Regions from separate parts of the Embleya sp. NPDC059213 genome, predicted to be linked through region 1. Evidence: riboswitches for the same ligand, from Rfam matches in the RefSeq annotation. Region 1 holds a riboswitch; each other region holds the start of a gene.
The links. Region 1 has a riboswitch for cyclic di-AMP ahead of ACFXMF_RS44510 (transglycosylase family protein). Riboswitches for the same ligand answer to the same signal wherever they lie in the genome.

Region 1 (4,148 bases):
GCTCGCCCGGCGCCCGGCCGTCGGTGTTCCGCCGGTTGTCCGGGCCTTGGCCGCGGTTGCCCAACGGCCTTACCGGCAAGGCGTCTTCCGGTACCGGATGGGGTTTTGCCCCGCCGCTTCTTCGTCTCTTCTTCGCCTGCCCGCCACGAGCCGACCCCCCGCGCATCACGTCGCGCGGGTCAGGGTGTGGGCGTCGACGCTCGACCGTCGTCGACCGGAGCGAGAAGGAGACGTCCATGTCCGGATGGAAGACCGTCACGGCCGCAGTGTTGGCCGGGGCCGCCATCGTCGCCGCCCCGGGAACGGCCGCGGCGGCGGACCGCCACGGCGGCAACCAGCGCGGGTCCTTCGACCTCCAGGCACACCGCGGCGGTCTCGGGCTGACCGTGGAGAGCACGCTCGCGTCCTTCGCCAAGGGCCTGGACGTAGGCGTGTCCACCCTCGAACTCGACGTGCAGATCACCGAGGACGGCCGCGCCGTGGTCACCCACGACCGCAAGGTCGACGGGCGCAAGTGCGCCGACACCGCACCGGTGCGGGCCGGCGACCCGGAGTTCCCCTACGTCGGCAAGTACGTCAACACGCTCAGCCTGGCCCAGGTCCGCACGTTGGACTGCGGGTCGCGGCAGTTCCCCGGTTTCCCCACGCAGACCACCTCGCCCGGCGCCCGAATGCCGCTGCTCACCGAGGTGTTCGACCTGGTCCGGCGTCGGCACGCGCACGGCGTGAAGCTCAACGTGGAGACCAAGGTCGAGGCCGGCGCGCCTCAGGAGACCGCGCCGCGCGAGCAGTTCGTGCAGACGGTGGCGCGCGAGGTGCGCCGGGCCGGGCTGTTGCGCCAGGTCACCATTCAAAGCTTCGACTGGGGTGCGCTCAAGCGCATGCGCCAGGTCGAACCGCGCCTGCCGCTGGTCGCGTTGACCAACTACGACTTCCTTCAGGTCGGCAAGCCCGGCGCCTCGCCCTGGCTGGGCGGCCTGGACATCGACGACTTCGGCGGCGACCCGCTGCGCGCGATCGCCTCGTTCGGGGCCGGCACCTTCTCGCCCGTGCACGGTTTCCCGCAGAACGGCAAGGTGACCGATCCCGACTACCGTCCGTACGTGACCCGGGAGATGGTCGCCCGGGCGCACGCGCGGGGCATCAAGGTCGTGCCGTGGACCATCGACGACCCGGCGACCATGGCCAAGTTGATGGACGACGGCGTGGACGGCCTGATCACCGACTACCCGGACCGGTTGCGGGAGTTGCTGGCCGCGCGCGGACTGCCGCTGCCCAAGCGGTATCCGGCTCGCGGCTGATCGATCCGGCCGCACCGCGGGCCGGGCGCGGAAAGGGTCCGGGCGCGGAAAAGGGCCGGGCCCGTCGACACGTGGTCGACGGGCCCGGCCCTGGCTGCGGCTACTGCACGGCGGCTGTCGCCGTGCGGTTACTGCCTGTTGACGCTCGGATCAGAGGTTGACGCCGTGCGCGCGCAGGTAGGTGACCGGGTTGATGCCGCTGCCGTAGTTCGGGGTGGTGCGGATCTCGAAGTGCAGGTGCGGGCCGGTCACGTTGCCGGTCGCGCCGGAGAGGCCGATCTGCTGACCGGTGCTCACCGTGGCACCGACGCGAACGCTGATGCTGGACAGGTGCGCGTACTGCGAGTACTTGCCGTCCGCGTGCTTGATGACGACCTCGTTGCCGTAGGCACCACCGTTGCCGGCGCTGACCACGGTGCCCGAGGTGATCGCCTTCACCGAGGTGCCGGTGCCGACCACGAAGTCCTGGCCGGTGTGGCTGCCGCTGGACCACAGCTTGCCGCCGGTGCCGAACGCGGTGCCCAGCGAGCCGCTCACGGGAGCGACGTAGCCGGAGGCGTTGACCGAGGAGCTGCCGGCCTTGACCGAGGCACCCTTGGTCGCGACCGGGGCCTTCTCCTTGACCGTGGTCTTCGGAGCGACCTTCACCGACGCGGAGGGCTTGGCCTGCGACGTGGTCGTGGTCGTGGTCTCGGTCTTGGGCGCGGCCTTCGGCGCGACCTCGGCCTTGGCGGTGGCGGCGGCCTTGGCCTTGCCGGACAGCTTGAGCTTCTGACCGATCTGGATGACGTCCGGGTTGCCACCGATCACGGCGCGGTTGTCGGCGTACAGCTTGTGCCAACCACCGGTGACGGCCTTGTCCGCGGCGATCTTGGACAGGGTGTCACCCTTGACCACGGAGTACGAGGAGGTGGTCGACGCGGCGGCCGGGACGACCTCGATCTTCGGGGCCGGGGCGGTGGTCGGCGCGGACTCGGCCGGCTTCTCGGCGGCCTTGGGGGCCACCGTGACCGAGGTCTTGGCCGAGCCGGCGGCCTTGGTGCTCGGCGAGACGGCGGGCTTGGCGCCGCCCTTGGTCAGACCCGCCGGGCCGGAGGTGTTCGGCCACGCGCCGGGGCCCTGCACGGCGAGGACCTTCTCCGCGATGGCGATCTGCTGGTCCTTGGTGGCCAGGTCGGCACGCGGGGCGTACTGCTGACCGCCGAACTCGTTCCAGGTGCTCTGGGTGAACTGCAGGCCACCGTAGAAACCGTTGCCGGTGTTGATGTGCCAGTTGCCCGAGCTCTCGCCCATGGCGACCTTGTCCCAGGTGGAGACGGAGGCGGCGTTGGCGGTCGCGAGACCGGTGATCAGCGGGGCGGCGACGATCGCGCCGGCCATTCCGAGGGTGAGCGCGAGACGCGTCTTCTTGGGCATACGGGCAGGGGTGTTGAACGACTGCACGAAGATTTTCCTTCTCCCACGCCTACGAAGTGAGCTGTCGGATTCGGGCTGGAGAGTCTCGCCCGGCCGTGTTCGGCCCTCGTGAGAGGGACGGGCACGGCTTCACCCCAAGCCGTCCGAATGGGCGTCTGCGTCACAGACGCCCGGGACGGCATTCCACTTGGTTCCCCCGCTCCTGCCTTTCGGGTTTCGTACCGTGGCCTCGCTCCGGCGGCAGGATTCGGCGAACCGGGAGACCATTTCGCCGAGCACCGGACCGGTGTGGCGAAGCACCAAGCTACGCACACCCCGACCGGGAACCAAACATCACGATTCGCCGAAACCGAAAAATCAGGACGTAAGCGTGGAATATCGGGACCTAAAGTCCCGGACGCGGTACGCATTGTGCCCGAGTTGCTCACGCTGAGCCGATAGGGGAATCACCATGGGTGAAATTCCGGAAAACTCGGTTCACGCTGCGTACGAGTTCCTGACCATCGGTATGCGTGATGTGACGTGCGTCATGCGCTCGATAGCGGAGCGTCCGAATTACCCCCATATATACGTCCCAATTTGCCTGCCGGCCCGGTCTCCGCCGGGGTTGTGACCGCCGGGAAGTGGTGCGCGTCTCGGGGCTTCACTTGGATTCGATCCGCCTCATGGGGACGACGCTCTCCGGCAGAGCCTGCTGTTTCGCTGCCCGGCCGGCGTCGTCGATACCGAGTACGTGGCGCGGGTGGGTCGAGATGGCCCGTTGCATCAGGGCGGCGCGTTCGGGGTTGTCGGCGGTGGTCTCCCGGGACCTCGTAGCGGGTGCCCGGTCGAGCGCGACCGGGAGCCGTATCGGCTCGGCGGTCCCGGCGACGGGACGCTCGCGGCACCGGGCGCGGCCGGTCCCGTTCGGGCCCGGCCCCGGTCACCCCCCGTATTCAGGCCCGCCAACCTCGTCGATCGGGTGGCTTGGGACGGAGGGGGTGGGGGCATGGGGGCGGGCATGGAACGATTCGAGATTGCCATCTTCCCGTTCAACGACCAGGACATGGCCGCCGACGCCCGGGGCCCGGCGGTGCGCTCGGCGGTGGTCGAGGCCACCGGCGAGGTCGGCGCATCGGGCCATCCGCGCTACGCGGGTGAGGGTGTGGTGGCCGACATCGACCCGAGGTCGCGCACGGTGGAGGCGATCACCATCGACGGCGCCGAGATCGAGGACGGGTGGAGCGTGCGGATCGTCCCGGCACCGGGCTGAGCCGATACCGACGAGGGCGGCCGTCGACACCGCGGACCCGCGGGTCGAACAGCCGCCCTCGACATCGTTTCCGGCCGACCCGGCGGGTCGGCGATCGGGCTCAGACCGCGGCGGACAGCGCCTCGAACTGCTCGTCGGACAGTCGGATTCGGGCCGCCTCGGTGTTCTCCTCCAGGTGC
Region 2 (4,148 bases), on a different contig from region 1:
GCGGCGGTGAACTGCCTGGACGCGCCGCCGGCCGCGACGTCCCGCGAGGACGTCGAGCGGGAGCTGCCCGGCTACCTGGCCGACTCGCCGACCTTCGGCCGCAACCTCGCCTGGGCGGGCCTGACCTGCGCCTCCTGGCCGACCCCGCCGACCGGCCGGCCGCACCCGATCAGGGCCGAGGGCGCCGCCCCGATCCTGGTCGTCGGCACCACCCGCGACCCGGCCACGCCGTACTCCTGGGCCCAGTCCCTGGCCGGCCAACTGGCCTCCGGCAGCCTCCTGACCTACGACGGCGACGGCCACACCGCCTTCGGCCGAGGCAGCGACTGCGTCGACCGCACGGTGGTCGACTACCTCACCCAGGGCACCGTCCCCACCAAGGGCAAGACCTGCCGCTGACCCCCACCAAAGCCGCGTGTGGACCACCCCGACGGGTGTGTACACTCATTCCCTGTCGCCACCTTCAAGGTGGACCGACAAGCCGCCTTAGCTCAGTCGGCTAGAGCGACGCACTCGTAATGCGTAGGTCAAGGGTTCGACTCCCTTAGGCGGCTCCTCGAAGGCCCAGGTCAGTTGGTTTCTGATCTGGGCCTTTTGCATTTTCGGGGTCGGTCCGGGCGTGATGTGTCGACGAATCGGTGCCCGGACGGGCCGGGGTATGCAAAACCCCGGCCGGGTTTCCGGCCGGGGGCGTCGTGTGTGCGGGGGTTGTTCAGCTGGGGCGAATGGCCGCGTAGAAGGGCATCGAGTCGAGCGGGGCCTTGGTTACGTTCTTGCCCGGTCGCGGGGCGTGCACGATCTGGCCGTTGCCGATGTACATGCCCACGTGCGAGTTGTCCGAGAAGTAGAACACCAGGTCGCCCGGCTGGAGGGCGCTCTTGGCGATCCTGGGACCGTCGTTGACCTGGGTCCAGGTGGTGCGGCTGAGCGAGACGTTCGCCGCCCTCCAGGACGCCTGGGTCAGCCCCGAGCAGTCGTACGAGCCGGGACCCACGCCCCGGGGCGCGTACGGCTTGCCGATCTGCGCCAGCGCGAAGTTGATCGCGGCCTGGGCCCGGCCGGAGGCCGGGATGTTGGTCGCCGGCGGCGGCGAGTCCGGCTTGTCCCGCGAGCTGCGGTCGGCGTCGCTTCGCGCACCGGTGTCGTTCTTGTGCTCGTTCGAGTTGAGGATCTCGTCCTGCTGCTTCTTGTCCAGCGTGTTCAGCAGCCGCTGGGCCTCGGCGAGCTTGGTCTGGATCTCGTTCTTGTGCGTGTTCAGCTCGGTGCGCAGCTTTTCCAGCGCGGAGAGCTGGGCGGTGGCCTCGGTGCGGTCCTGCTGGAGGACGCGGGCCTGCGCCGCGATCTGCTTCAGCTTGGCGGCCTGCTGGCCGTCGAGCTGGGACATCATCTGCGACTTCTGCAGGTAGCCCTCGGGGTCGCCGCTGAGCGCGAGCGAGAGCGACGGGGGCAGGCCGCCGGTGCGGTACTGGTTGGCCGCCAGGACACCGATCTGGTCGCGCAGGGTGTTGAGCGCGGCCTGTTCCTCGGTGATCCGGGCCTGGGTCCGGCTCGCCGTGCCCTGCTGCTTGGTGATCTGCTCGTCGACGCCGTTGGCGGCTTCGGTGGCCTTGATCACTTCGCTGTGCAGTTGGTTGACGCGATCCTTGGTCTGCTGGAACGACTGCGCGGGGTCGGCGCTCGCGGTGCCGGCGAAGGTCATCACGCCGGTCATCGTCGCCGCGGCCGTGACGACGGTCGCTGCGGTACGCACGGCGGTGCGCGGCTTGGGCTTGCGGTGCTGCCCGGATCGACGTTGGGTCGCCACTGGTGGCGGGTCTCCTTCCTCGGCCGCCTACCGGGTTAGCTGACGGGTTCGGGCGGAAGAAGACGCCCTACGGTGCCGAGGCACCGATTCACCCCAGGGACTGCGAGGGTCCCCGGTTCCGGCTTCGCGTCGCAACGACGGCGATCACTCACCGTCACCAAAACTCGTCCCCGAATTCGGCGGAGGCGATCGTGTCGACCGGGATGGCCGACGTCGAACCGATCGCCTTATCGCAGAACGATAGTCACAGGGGTGTCACGGTCGGCACCGGGAGCCTCTGCATTGCCAAAACTTTACCAAGACTTCCGTTTCATTCTCCGCTTATTACGGGAAAAGCGCGTGGATGCCCGAAAATCGATCTTGGACCGATTTGGCAATGATTGGCGGCGTGGATCAGCCGCCGGCCCAACTCCATCGATGTCACCGAACGTGAGAAATTGGTCGTCCGCAGAGCTGTGGGCCGCAGGGGTTGTCGCGTCGGCTTCGGGGCCGCGGCGGTGCGCGATAAAGCCGAAGCCACGCGCCGCGAACGCGGTTCACGGTGTGGGTGTTTCGGAGTCGTCGATCGTCCGATGGGCCTTATGGGGACGGCTGTTCGGGTGACTGGTGCGTCGGACTGCCGGCACTGAATACTTACTGCGGCCGGGGGGCCGAGGTGGGGTGCCTCCTGTGCGTATCCGCTTCGGAGGTACGTCTGCATGCAGAGTTCGCGAACGGCCGGAGTTGCGCAGCCTGGCAGTGGGGACGACGCGGCGCTCGCGCGATTGAGGGGCGTCCTGGGCGGTTGGCGGGACTCGCTGCTCGACCTGGGCGGGCGGAACCGGCTGTTGAACTTCCGGCACACCCGCATCGCCACTCTGGAGGTCGTCGCGCCGGACGCCGCCGCCGTGTTGGCCGGATTCGCTCGCGGCTGGCCGTTCGCTCCCGTCGAGTCCGACGGACGGGTCGAGGCAGGCACGGAGGCGGAGGAGGCCGAACCGGGCACCGAGACCTTCCTCGCGTACGACCTGGGTTCGGAGGCGGGCCGCACCGGTCGTGCCGACGGCCTGGTGACCCGGAAGAACACGCAGGCGGGGCTGGACGCGTCGCTCTACCAACTGCGGCAGAAGTCGGGTCAGATGTACATCGACTACGGCTTGTGGGTGCTCTGGCTGGGCGTCGGCATGTTGGAGTGGCGGGAGGCGGGCGCCGCGGAGACGTGCTTTGCTCCGCTGCTGCTCGTACCTGTGGAGCTTCGTCGGGACGCACGGAGGCAGACGCGACTGCACCTGGCGGAGGACCAGGACCGGATCCACAATCCCGCGCTCGCGGTCAAGTTGGAGCAGTTGGGTGTCGACTGGAGCACGGTGGCCGACTGCGACGTGCTCGATTCCGACGCGGTCCTGTCGGCAGCCCGGGAGGTCGCGGGCACGCAGCAGGGTTGGTCGGTCGAGGACCGCGTGGTGCTCGGCCTCTTCTCGTCGCACAAGGAGGCCATGTACCAGGACCTCCAGCAGAACGAGGAGCGCATCCTGGCCCATCCGCTGGTGCGAGCCGTCGGCCTCGGCCCCGACGCGGGACTGCCCGACGACCTGATCGACTTCGAGCCGCCCGAGATCGACCGCATCGACGAGATCCAACTGCCCGAGCGGACCCCGCTCGTGCTGAACGCGGACTCCTCGCAGCGGCAGTGCATCGCGGCCGCGCTGGACGGGCGTTCCTTCGTGATGAGCGGTCCGCCCGGTACCGGCAAGAGCCAGACGATCACCAACATGATCGCCGCACTCATGCATGCCGGCCGGTCCGTTCTGTTCGTCAGCGAGAAGGCCGCGGCGCTCGACGTCGTCCGTAATCGGCTCCGAGGTGTCGGCCTCGGGGACTTCGTAATGGCCCTGCACAGCGGTGACACCGGCAAGAAGGCGGTGGCGACCGAGCTGGAGCGGGTGCTGACCACCGAGGTACGGATCACCGGGGCGGCCGAGCACGAACTCGATCGGGCCCGTCGCCTGCGCGAGGAGCTGTCCGCCTATGCGGCGGCGATGAACCACACTCGTGAACCGCTCGGCCGTTCCCTGCACGACGTCCTGGGCCGCCTGGTGCTGCTGGAGCAGGCGGACACGCCGCAACTCACCCTCGGCGCGCGGAGCACCGACACGATCCGCCGACTCGAAGCCGGACACCTGGGGTCGATCGTGGCGGCGGCGGGCGCCGTCGGACGGGCCTGGCGGCCGGCGGCGGAACGTGAGGCGTTCGTCTGGCGCGGGTTGAAGAGGGACTCCGCTCCCACCGCTGTGCTCGCCGAGGCCGCCGAGGCACTCGCCGACCTGGGTACGGCTGCCGAGCGTCGTCCGTTCGGGGCCACCAT
Region 3 (4,148 bases), on a different contig from region 1:
GAGCCGGTGACGCTGCTCAAGGCGTTCGGGATGGCGCTGGTGATCGCGGGCGTGGTGGTGCTGAACCTGGGCGGTGCGCATTGACCACGACCCGCGATCCCGAGGGGCGCCGGCTGCGGATCGTGCGCGGCGCGTGCGAGGTGATCGCCGAGGTGGGGGTGGGCAACACCACGCATCGGCTGGTCGCGGCCCGGGCCGGCGTGCCGCTGGGGGCGACCACGTACTACTTCGCGTCGCTCGACGACCTGGTCGCGGCGGCCCTCGCGCACGCGTCGAGCGAGACGGTGGCGCTGTTGGCGCAGTGGGTGCGCCGAACCCGCGATGCCGAGGACCTGCCGGAGGTGCTCACCGCCCTCACCGCCGAATACCTCGCGGACCGCCCGCGCGCGCTGGTGGAATACGAGTTGTACCTGGCGGCGGCCCGCAGCCCACAACTGCGCGGGTTCGCCGTGGCGTGGGTCGAGGGGGTCGGCGACTTCCTGTCCGCCCGGGTCGGCGCGCAGGCGGCCGCGGCGGCGCTGGCGGTGTTGGACGGCACCATGTTGCAGGTGCTCACGCTGGGCACTGATCTGGACGAGGCACAACTGCGCTGGTCGTTGGCACGGGTCCTGGCCGCGCCCCCGTCGTAGTCGGCCGGCCGGCCCGGTGCGGTAGGGTCGGCGACAGCGAAGGGGAGTAGCCCCGCAAACCGGTCGTCGACATGCTGGAGTCCTCGGACTCCCGGTGGCCGGGCCCGTGCTCCAGGCGGGCGGGCGAGACCTTCGGCCAGGTACCGACGCATCCGCGTTCCACGCGGCTGCACCCGTCGTGCCGGGCCGAGTGGTCCTCCGGTCGCCGAGCGGCGCCTTCGTGAAGACCCGGAGGCCCGGCTCTCGCAGAAAGCCACCCGGATGCACCTCGACCCTCTGGCGATCCTGACCGCCTTCGGGCTGATCTTCCTCGCCGAGCTCCCGGACAAGACGATGTTCGCGTCGCTTGCCATGGGCACCCGCATGCGACCGCTCTACGTCTGGTTCGGCACCTCGACCGCGTTCGTCGTGCACGTCGCGATCGCCGTCGGCGCGGGCGGTCTGCTCGGCCTGCTGCCCGGCTGGATCGTCAAGCTCGTCTCCGCCGCACTGTTCGGCTTCGGCGCCTTCATGTTGTTGCGCGGCGGGGCGGGGGACGACGACGAGGACACCGCGGGCAAGACCGTGACCGGGTTCTGGCCGGTCTTCTCCACCGCGTTCATGGCCGTGTTCATCAGCGAATGGGGCGACCTCACCCAGATCACCACCGCCAACCTGGCGGCCACCAACGGCACCTGGTCCACCGCGATCGGCTCGGCCGCGGCGCTGATGTCGGTCTCCGCGCTGGCGCTGCTCGCGGGACGGTTCATCGCCAAGCGGGTCCCGTTGCAGACGGTGCAGCGGATCGGCGGCGTGTGCATGCTCGGACTGGCGATCTGGTCCCTGGTGGAGGCGTTCACGGGCTGAGCGGCGCGACGCGGCATGCGCGTCCGGCCCCGATGCGCCCGGCCTGCGCCCGGTCAGCCGGACGACGGCGTGGGCGGCAAGGGCATCAGGGACGCGCGGACGATCGGGTCCGGGACCGCTTCCGGGCCGAAGACCGCGATCCGGGTCGGCACGTCCTCGGCGGAGTCCGCTTGCACGGTCGGCGGCATCCGACGCAGCGTGCTGATCCGGGCCCGGCCCGCCACGGTCTGCGCGGCGAGCGGCCGGGTGAACAGTCGCGGTACCAGGGCGATCAGCGCCAGGACCGACACCGTGGCGCAGCCCGGCGAACCGGTCATCCCTTCGGCGACGCCGAAGCCGATGCCGAGGAACAGGACGACACACAGGCTGCAGGTGCCACGCGGGTCGACGTCCCGCTCACTCGGCAGCAGGCCGTCCTGTTCCAACCGGGTCCGCGCCGGTCGCCATCCGGCGGTCGGCCCGAACCGGGCGACCGCGTCCACGATCGGCCCGATCAGGGCGGTTCGGGCCGCGCCCACCGCGTCGAAGACGGTGCGCTCGACCGGGTCGTCCGGCTCGGGTGCGAGCAGGCCGATCCGACGATCCGCACCGATCACCGCCCGCCGACGGTGGTGCATCGCCACGAGCGCGACCCGGGCGAACCGGGTCGAACCGCCGGCGACCAGCGCGATCTCCCGGAAGTCGAGAACGCGCTCGGCGGTGGCCGGCGCCGCGCGCCTGCGCAACCGGTACGCCCGCCCGAACCGGAGCAGCCAGGCAACCACGAACCAGCCGAGGCAGGCCGCGGACACGAGCAGGTACCACCGGGCCTGGCCCGCCGGGAGGGACCAGTGGGTCGGGTCCCGGCCGGCCTGCCCGTTCGTCGACCCCCGCGCCGTTCCCGCGGCGATGCCCTCGCGCACTGCGCGATCATGCCCACACCCCCGGTATTCGCGATCGGCGGCGCGGCGCCGCGCCCGTGCGCACCACGGTGCCGCCTCGTCGCCGGCGCGTCCGGTGGAACCCCCTCGCACCTTGCTTCGCGAACCGGCCGAAATGTGATGTAGGCCGCATGGATAAAACGGACATAAATTACTTAGCCGACTTCGGGTGGTAATTCATTTTCCGCACCCCGGCATGAATCTCGATTATTTTCCGTGACCGAATGATCACGCCACTCTCCGAGATATCCCCTCGTCATGAGTGGTGCATCGACCGGTGGGCCGGCCGAGATGTCGCACTTATTCCGCCTTTACACCGGAGGCAAACTCGGCGTTTCGGTTGTGATCCGGCATCCGTATTGCCTACCTTTCTCGCCGATTCACCTTTCGGGTGAACCCTGTCGCCGGTACGCCGAATCCCGTCGCCGGCAGCGGGAGGTCTACATCGAAGAATCCGACGGGAGCGGGGGAACCAGGTGAATCGCCGTGGCCGGGATCGTTCCGGTGACGGCTAGGGGTGAAGTCGCGTGCTGCGCGACCGGGCTGCTCCAGTCCGAATCCGACAGCTCACCTCGTAGGCGACAGGAGAGGACCCCATTTCATGCTGTCCGCAAACGCTCGTCATCGCGCCGCTCGACCCACCAACGTCCGCCGCTTCGTAGCGGCGGTGGGCATCGCCGGCATGGGTGTCGTGATCCCGGTCGCCACTGCCGGTACGGCCCACGCGCAGGCCCCCTCCACCTCCGAGCAGGCCCCCTCCGGCGCCTCCGCCGTGCTGTCGGCGGTCCCGACCGCCGCGGTCGAGGCCGCCCCGGTCCAGGCCGCACCCGCCGCGCCGGAGACCGCCGCGCCCGCCGACAAGGCCGGCTACGTGGTCAAGGCCGGCGACACGCTGTTCGGGCTCGCCCAGACCAACCAGGTCACCGGCGGCTGGCAGAGCCTGTACGAGATCAACCGCGATGTGCTCCTGTCCGGCCCGGACCTGATCCGGATCGGCCAGACCCTCCGGCTGACCGGCTCGGCCCCCGTGCTCTCCAAGGCCGCCGCGCCGGCCCAGCCGAGCATCAAGGTGCAGCCGAAGACCGGCGTCACGCCCGGCAAGACCACCCCCAAGCCGGCGAGCAAGCCGTCCGCCGACGTGTCGGTCAAGCCCGCCGCCAAGACCCCCGCCAAGCCCGCCACCGGCGGCTCGAAGGGCAACCAGGCGCCGAGTGGCGGCTCGTCCACCGCGTCGAGCAGCAAGGCCGCCCAGGCCGTGGCCTTCGCCAAGGCGCAGATCGGCAAGCCGTACGTGTACGGCGCCACCGGCCCGAACGCCTACGACTGCTCGGGTCTGGTCCAGGCCGCGTACAAGTCGGCCGGCATCTCGCTGCCGCGCGTGACCAACGACCAGTTCGCCGCCGACCCGCACGTGTCGATCGCCAACCTGCAGCCCGGCGACCTGGTGTTCTTCTACTCGGGCATCAGCCACGTCGGCATCTACATCGGCGACGGCAAGATGGTGCACGCCGCGAACTCGCGCAAGCCGGTCGAGATCTCCTCGATCAACACCATGCCGATCGCGGGCGCCACGCGTCCTTCTTGATCGACCCGCCGAGGCCGACGCCTCGCCGTCACGCCCCGGCAACACACCGGCGCCGTGCCCCTCGACCACCACCGAGGCGCACGGCGCCACACGTGTCCCACCCCAGACACCTGAACCACACCCGAACCGGCCCCACAAGCCCGATCCGCCCCTCCGACCCGAACAAAA
Region 4 (4,148 bases), on a different contig from region 1:
CGATGATGTACAGCGTCGTGGACATCGCCGGGATAAATCGGCTCTCCGAGCGCATCCTGGGCAACGCGGCGGACGCGATCGCCGGGATGGCCGGCGGTTACGCCGAGGATCGTGCGGCGGTCGCGGGGGTGACCGGCGAGGGGCGTCCGCTGGTCGCCGCGTCGATGTTCGGGGTGACCACCCCGGCGGTGGACGCCGCCCGCGAGCGGCTCACCGAGCTGGGCTACGAGGTGCTGGTCTTCCACGCCACCGGGGCGGGCGGCACGTCGATGGAGAATCTGGCCGAGGCGGGCTTCTTGGCCGGGATCCTCGACCTGACCACCACCGAGCTGGCCGACGACCTGGTCGGCGGGGTGCTCAGCGCGGGTCCCGAGCGGCTGACTGCGGCCGGCCGGATGGGGCTGCCGCAGGTGGTCAGCGTCGGCGCGCTGGACATGGTCAACTTCGGCCCGCGCAACACCGTGCCCGAGCGGTTCGAGGAGCGGCAGCTCTACGTGCACAACCCGACCGTGACGCTGATGCGCACCACCCCCGCGGAGAACGCCGAGCTGGGTCGGCGGATCGCCGCCAAGCTGGTCGCCGCGACCGGCCCCACCGCGCTCTACCTGCCCTTGCACGGGGTCTCGGCGATCGACGTCGAGGGCGCGCCCTTCTACGATTCCGTCGCCGACAAGGCGCTGTTCGACGAGCTGCGAGCGGGGCTCGCGGGCAGCTCCGTCGAGGTGCACGAGGCGGCGACGGACATCAACGATCCGGCGTTCGCCACGGCGGCGGCGGATCGACTGCACGAAATGATCACGAAGGGACGCGTGGACTGAGATGAACGGACGCGAGGCGCGGGGCCGACTGCACAGGACGGTCGAGCAGGGCGGCGTCGTGATCGGCGCGGGCGCGGGCACGGGACTGTCGGCCAAGTGCGCCGAGGCCGGCGGGGTGGACCTGATCATCATCTACAACTCGGGCCGCTACCGAATGGCCGGTCGGGGTTCGCTCGCCGGGCTGCTGCCCTACGGGGACGCCAACGCGATCGTGGTCGAGATGGCGGGCGAGGTGCTGCCGGTGGTCCAGGGCACCCCGGTACTGGCGGGCGTGTGCGGCACCGATCCGTTCCGGATCATGCCGCACTTCCTGGACCAGCTCGCCGCGATGGGCTTCGCGGGTGTGCAGAACTTCCCCACGGTCGGGCTGTTCGACGGCGTCTTCCGGCAGAACCTGGAGGAGACCGGGATGGGCTACGACCTGGAGGTGGAGATGATCCGGCTGGCCGCCGAGCGCGGCCTGCTGACCGCCCCCTACGTCTTCGACGCCGAGCAGGCCCGGGCGATGACCGCGGCGGGCGCCGACATCCTGGTCCCGCATCTGGGACTGACCACCAAGGGCAGCATCGGCGCGACCACCGCGGTCACCCTCGACCAGGCGGTGGAGCGGGTGCAGCTCATGCGCGACGCGGCGGCGGAGGTGAACCCCGACGTGCTGGTGCTGTGCCACGGCGGGCCGATCGCCGAACCCGAGGACGCCGCGTACGTGCTGGCCCACACCACCGGCGTGGTCGGCTTCTTCGGCGCCTCCAGCATGGAACGGCTGCCCACCGAGGTGGCCATCACCGAGCAGGCGCGGGCGTTCAAGAGCATCGCCGCGCGCTAGTTCCATCCGGCGCCGGCGCGCCGGACGCACCGGGCACCACCGGCAGGACCCACATCCACCACACGATCGTGAGGATTCGGCATGTACAAGCTGACCGTGCTCTATGGCCACCCCGAGGACCCGGCGGCGTTCGACACCTATTACTGGGAGAAGCACGTCCCGCTCGCCCGCACCATGCCCGGGTTGACCGGCTGGACCATCGGCAAGTGCGAACCGGATCCGTCCGGCGCGCAGCCGCCCTATTACCTGGTGGTCGGGCTGTACGCACCGACCCGCGCCGGTATCGAAGCGACCCTGGATTCGCCGGAGGGGCGGGCCGCGGTGGCCGACGTCGCCAATTTCGCGACCGGCGGGGCGACGTTCCTGTGGGACGAGGAGCGGGTAGTCGTACCTGTGGAGCTGCCCGCGACGGAATAGCTCGTCGCTGAAGCACGGGTGAGCACGCGGCTGCGCACCGTGGACGTCGAAGCCGTGACCTGCGGGGTTGGCGACATATCGGGCAAATCGGTGTTATTCCGCCCTATGGGGCACCTCACAAATCACCCGAAATGTTTGCCAACCCGGCGGAGCGGTGCGTAGCTTCGTGGTTGTTCGCACAAGCGGACTCCCCGGGTGGTACGCCGAATCCTGCCGCCGCCCGAGGGAAGCAGTCGATATCGACTGGCGGCAGGAGCGGGGGAACCAAGTGAGTGCCGACATCGGCCACGTCGATGTCTGGGGTGAAGCCATGCCTGTTGCAGGCGAGGCCGGGCCAATCGTCCGAACCCGACAGCTAACTTCGTAGGCGCCCGACGAGGTAATAAATGACCTTCCGTGCCATCACCGCTCCCGTTCGCTCGCTCTCTCGTGGCCGTCGCGCCGGCATCGCCGTCGCCGCCGGTGCGGGTCTCGTCCTTCCCCTCGTGGGCATGACGGGCAGCGCGAGCGCCGCGACCTCGTCCACGTGGGACGCGGTCGCCCAGTGCGAGAGCACCGGGAACTGGGGTATCAACACGGGCAACGGCTTCTCCGGCGGTCTGCAGTTCACCCCGAGCACCTGGAACGCGTTCGGCGGCAGCCAGTACGCCTCCAGCGCCGCGCAGGCCACCAAGGACCAGCAGATCGCGGTCGCCGAGCGGGTCCTGGCGAGCCAGGGTCCGGGCGCCTGGCCGGTCTGCTCGCAGAAGGCCGGCCTGGGCAAGGGCGGCAACGCCTCCGCCACGGCCGACTCCGCGACCACCGGCAAGACCAAGAGCAAGGTCGAGCCGAAGGCCGCGCCCAAGGCCGAGTCCGTGACCGAGAACGCGCCGAAGACCTCCACCGGCAACGCGCCGAAGGTCCAGGTGCAGGACAAGCAGGACAAGCAGGACGCGCCGAAGTCGGCCGCGACCAAGCAGACTTCGGGTTCCGGCAAGTACACCGTCAAGGCCGGTGACACGCTCTCCGGCGTCGCCGCGAAGCTCGGCGTCAAGGGTGGCTACAAGGCCCTGTACGCCGCGAACGCGGGCGTCATCGGGGGCAACCCCCACCTGATCTCGGTGGGCACCCAGCTCGCCGTCTGATCCAGCGCCACCACGTAGGCCCCGCCGAGTACTTCGGCGGGGCCTACGCCCGTTTCGGGGCAACGGTCAGGCGCGGACGGGCGAGCCCGGGGTGCGCGCCGCCGCGACGGTGCCGAACAGCGTGGCCACGTGTTGCAGGGCGCCGGCCGGCATTCGCCCCGGCGGCAGGATCTCGTCCACGGGATGCACGGGCGCCGCCCCGCCGGCGGGGCGGCCCGCCCGGCGCCTCGGCCGCGTTCTCGCCGGCAACGGTCTTCCTGGTGGTTCTCCAGCCCATGATCGGTGCCTCCACATCGGGTGCCGTCGCGGGACGGCCCGGCCCATCGGACATGCGGGATCGCAGGATCGTTCGCGGGATCGGGCAGCGGGAGTGGATGCGGATCCGAGGGCGCTCCCCGGCCAATATTCCGCTATACGGAATTGGTATTCCATCAAGCAGGACGAAACTGTAGGGACGGGCCGGATCGACGGTCGATAGCCACAGACCTCGGCGACCGGGTCGGCGAAATCTTGAGCCTTCCTCCAGAGGTGCCGGATGCACCGCCGCCGCGCCCGGGAGATGATCGAACAGGGCCGCCCGGCAATCTCAACTTATTCGGGCAAAACATACCCATGACGATAAGATTGCGTTTGGAAGGGCCTTGCGGCGTTAAAATCTTTTGACATAGGTTCGCCTGACCGTGGTTCCTGCTTTCTCCTGAGAGGGTTCCATGTCGAACATGACCCGCGTAGCCGTCCGTACCGCCGTCGATCACCCGCTGTGGCCCGTGCTCAAACGGTCCGTCGCCGACCTGCGTCCGTTGCAGGCCGAGGACGGTTCGATCGAGCCGTCCGGGCACGCGTCCGCCCGGGCGCTGGTGGCCGACATCACCTCCTCGATCACCGGGCTCGCACCGCTGTTCCCGCACGACGAGGCGTACCTCGATGCCGTCGTGGCCGACTTCCGGCGCTGGTCGGCGGACG

Region 2: it holds a riboswitch for cyclic di-AMP, as region 1 does, so the genes downstream of both, ACFXMF_RS23070 (NlpC/P60 family protein) here and ACFXMF_RS44510 (transglycosylase family protein) in region 1, are expected to answer to the same signal.
Region 3: it holds a riboswitch for cyclic di-AMP, as region 1 does, so the genes downstream of both, ACFXMF_RS31530 (NlpC/P60 family protein) here and ACFXMF_RS44510 (transglycosylase family protein) in region 1, are expected to answer to the same signal.
Region 4: it holds a riboswitch for cyclic di-AMP, as region 1 does, so the genes downstream of both, ACFXMF_RS02865 (transglycosylase family protein) here and ACFXMF_RS44510 (transglycosylase family protein) in region 1, are expected to answer to the same signal.

The regions. Positions count from the first base shown of each region.
Region 1 is NZ_JBHZAV010000268.1:5,916-10,063, reverse strand. It holds gene ACFXMF_RS44515 (glycerophosphodiester phosphodiesterase family protein) at 237-1,301, shown strand; gene ACFXMF_RS44510 (transglycosylase family protein) at 1,452-2,717, opposite strand; cyclic di-AMP (ydaO/yuaA leader) riboswitch at 2,749-2,980, opposite strand; gene ACFXMF_RS44505 (hypothetical protein) at 3,718-3,969, shown strand; gene ACFXMF_RS44500 (aldo/keto reductase) at 4,070-4,148, opposite strand, start outside.
Region 2 is NZ_JBHZAV010000062.1:26,052-30,199, reverse strand. It holds gene ACFXMF_RS23080 (alpha/beta hydrolase) at 1-399, shown strand, start outside; tRNA gene ACFXMF_RS23075 (tRNA-Thr) at 481-554, shown strand; gene ACFXMF_RS23070 (NlpC/P60 family protein) at 713-1,804, opposite strand; cyclic di-AMP (ydaO/yuaA leader) riboswitch at 1,814-1,957, opposite strand; gene ACFXMF_RS23065 (DUF3320 domain-containing protein) at 2,503-4,148, shown strand, end outside.
Region 3 is NZ_JBHZAV010000108.1:27,744-31,891, forward strand. It holds gene ACFXMF_RS31510 (multidrug efflux SMR transporter) at 1-84, shown strand, start outside; gene ACFXMF_RS31515 (TetR family transcriptional regulator) at 81-629, shown strand; gene ACFXMF_RS31520 (TMEM165/GDT1 family protein) at 891-1,475, shown strand; gene ACFXMF_RS31525 (TIGR04222 domain-containing membrane protein) at 1,529-2,377, opposite strand; cyclic di-AMP (ydaO/yuaA leader) riboswitch at 2,796-2,990, shown strand; gene ACFXMF_RS31530 (NlpC/P60 family protein) at 2,997-3,980, shown strand.
Region 4 is NZ_JBHZAV010000004.1:64,597-68,744, forward strand. It holds gene ACFXMF_RS02850 (Tm-1-like ATP-binding domain-containing protein) at 1-818, shown strand, start outside; gene ACFXMF_RS02855 (phosphoenolpyruvate hydrolase family protein) at 820-1,644, shown strand; gene ACFXMF_RS02860 (EthD family reductase) at 1,726-2,061, shown strand; cyclic di-AMP (ydaO/yuaA leader) riboswitch at 2,253-2,447, shown strand; gene ACFXMF_RS02865 (transglycosylase family protein) at 2,553-3,185, shown strand; gene ACFXMF_RS02870 (DUF6421 family protein) at 3,896-4,148, shown strand, end outside.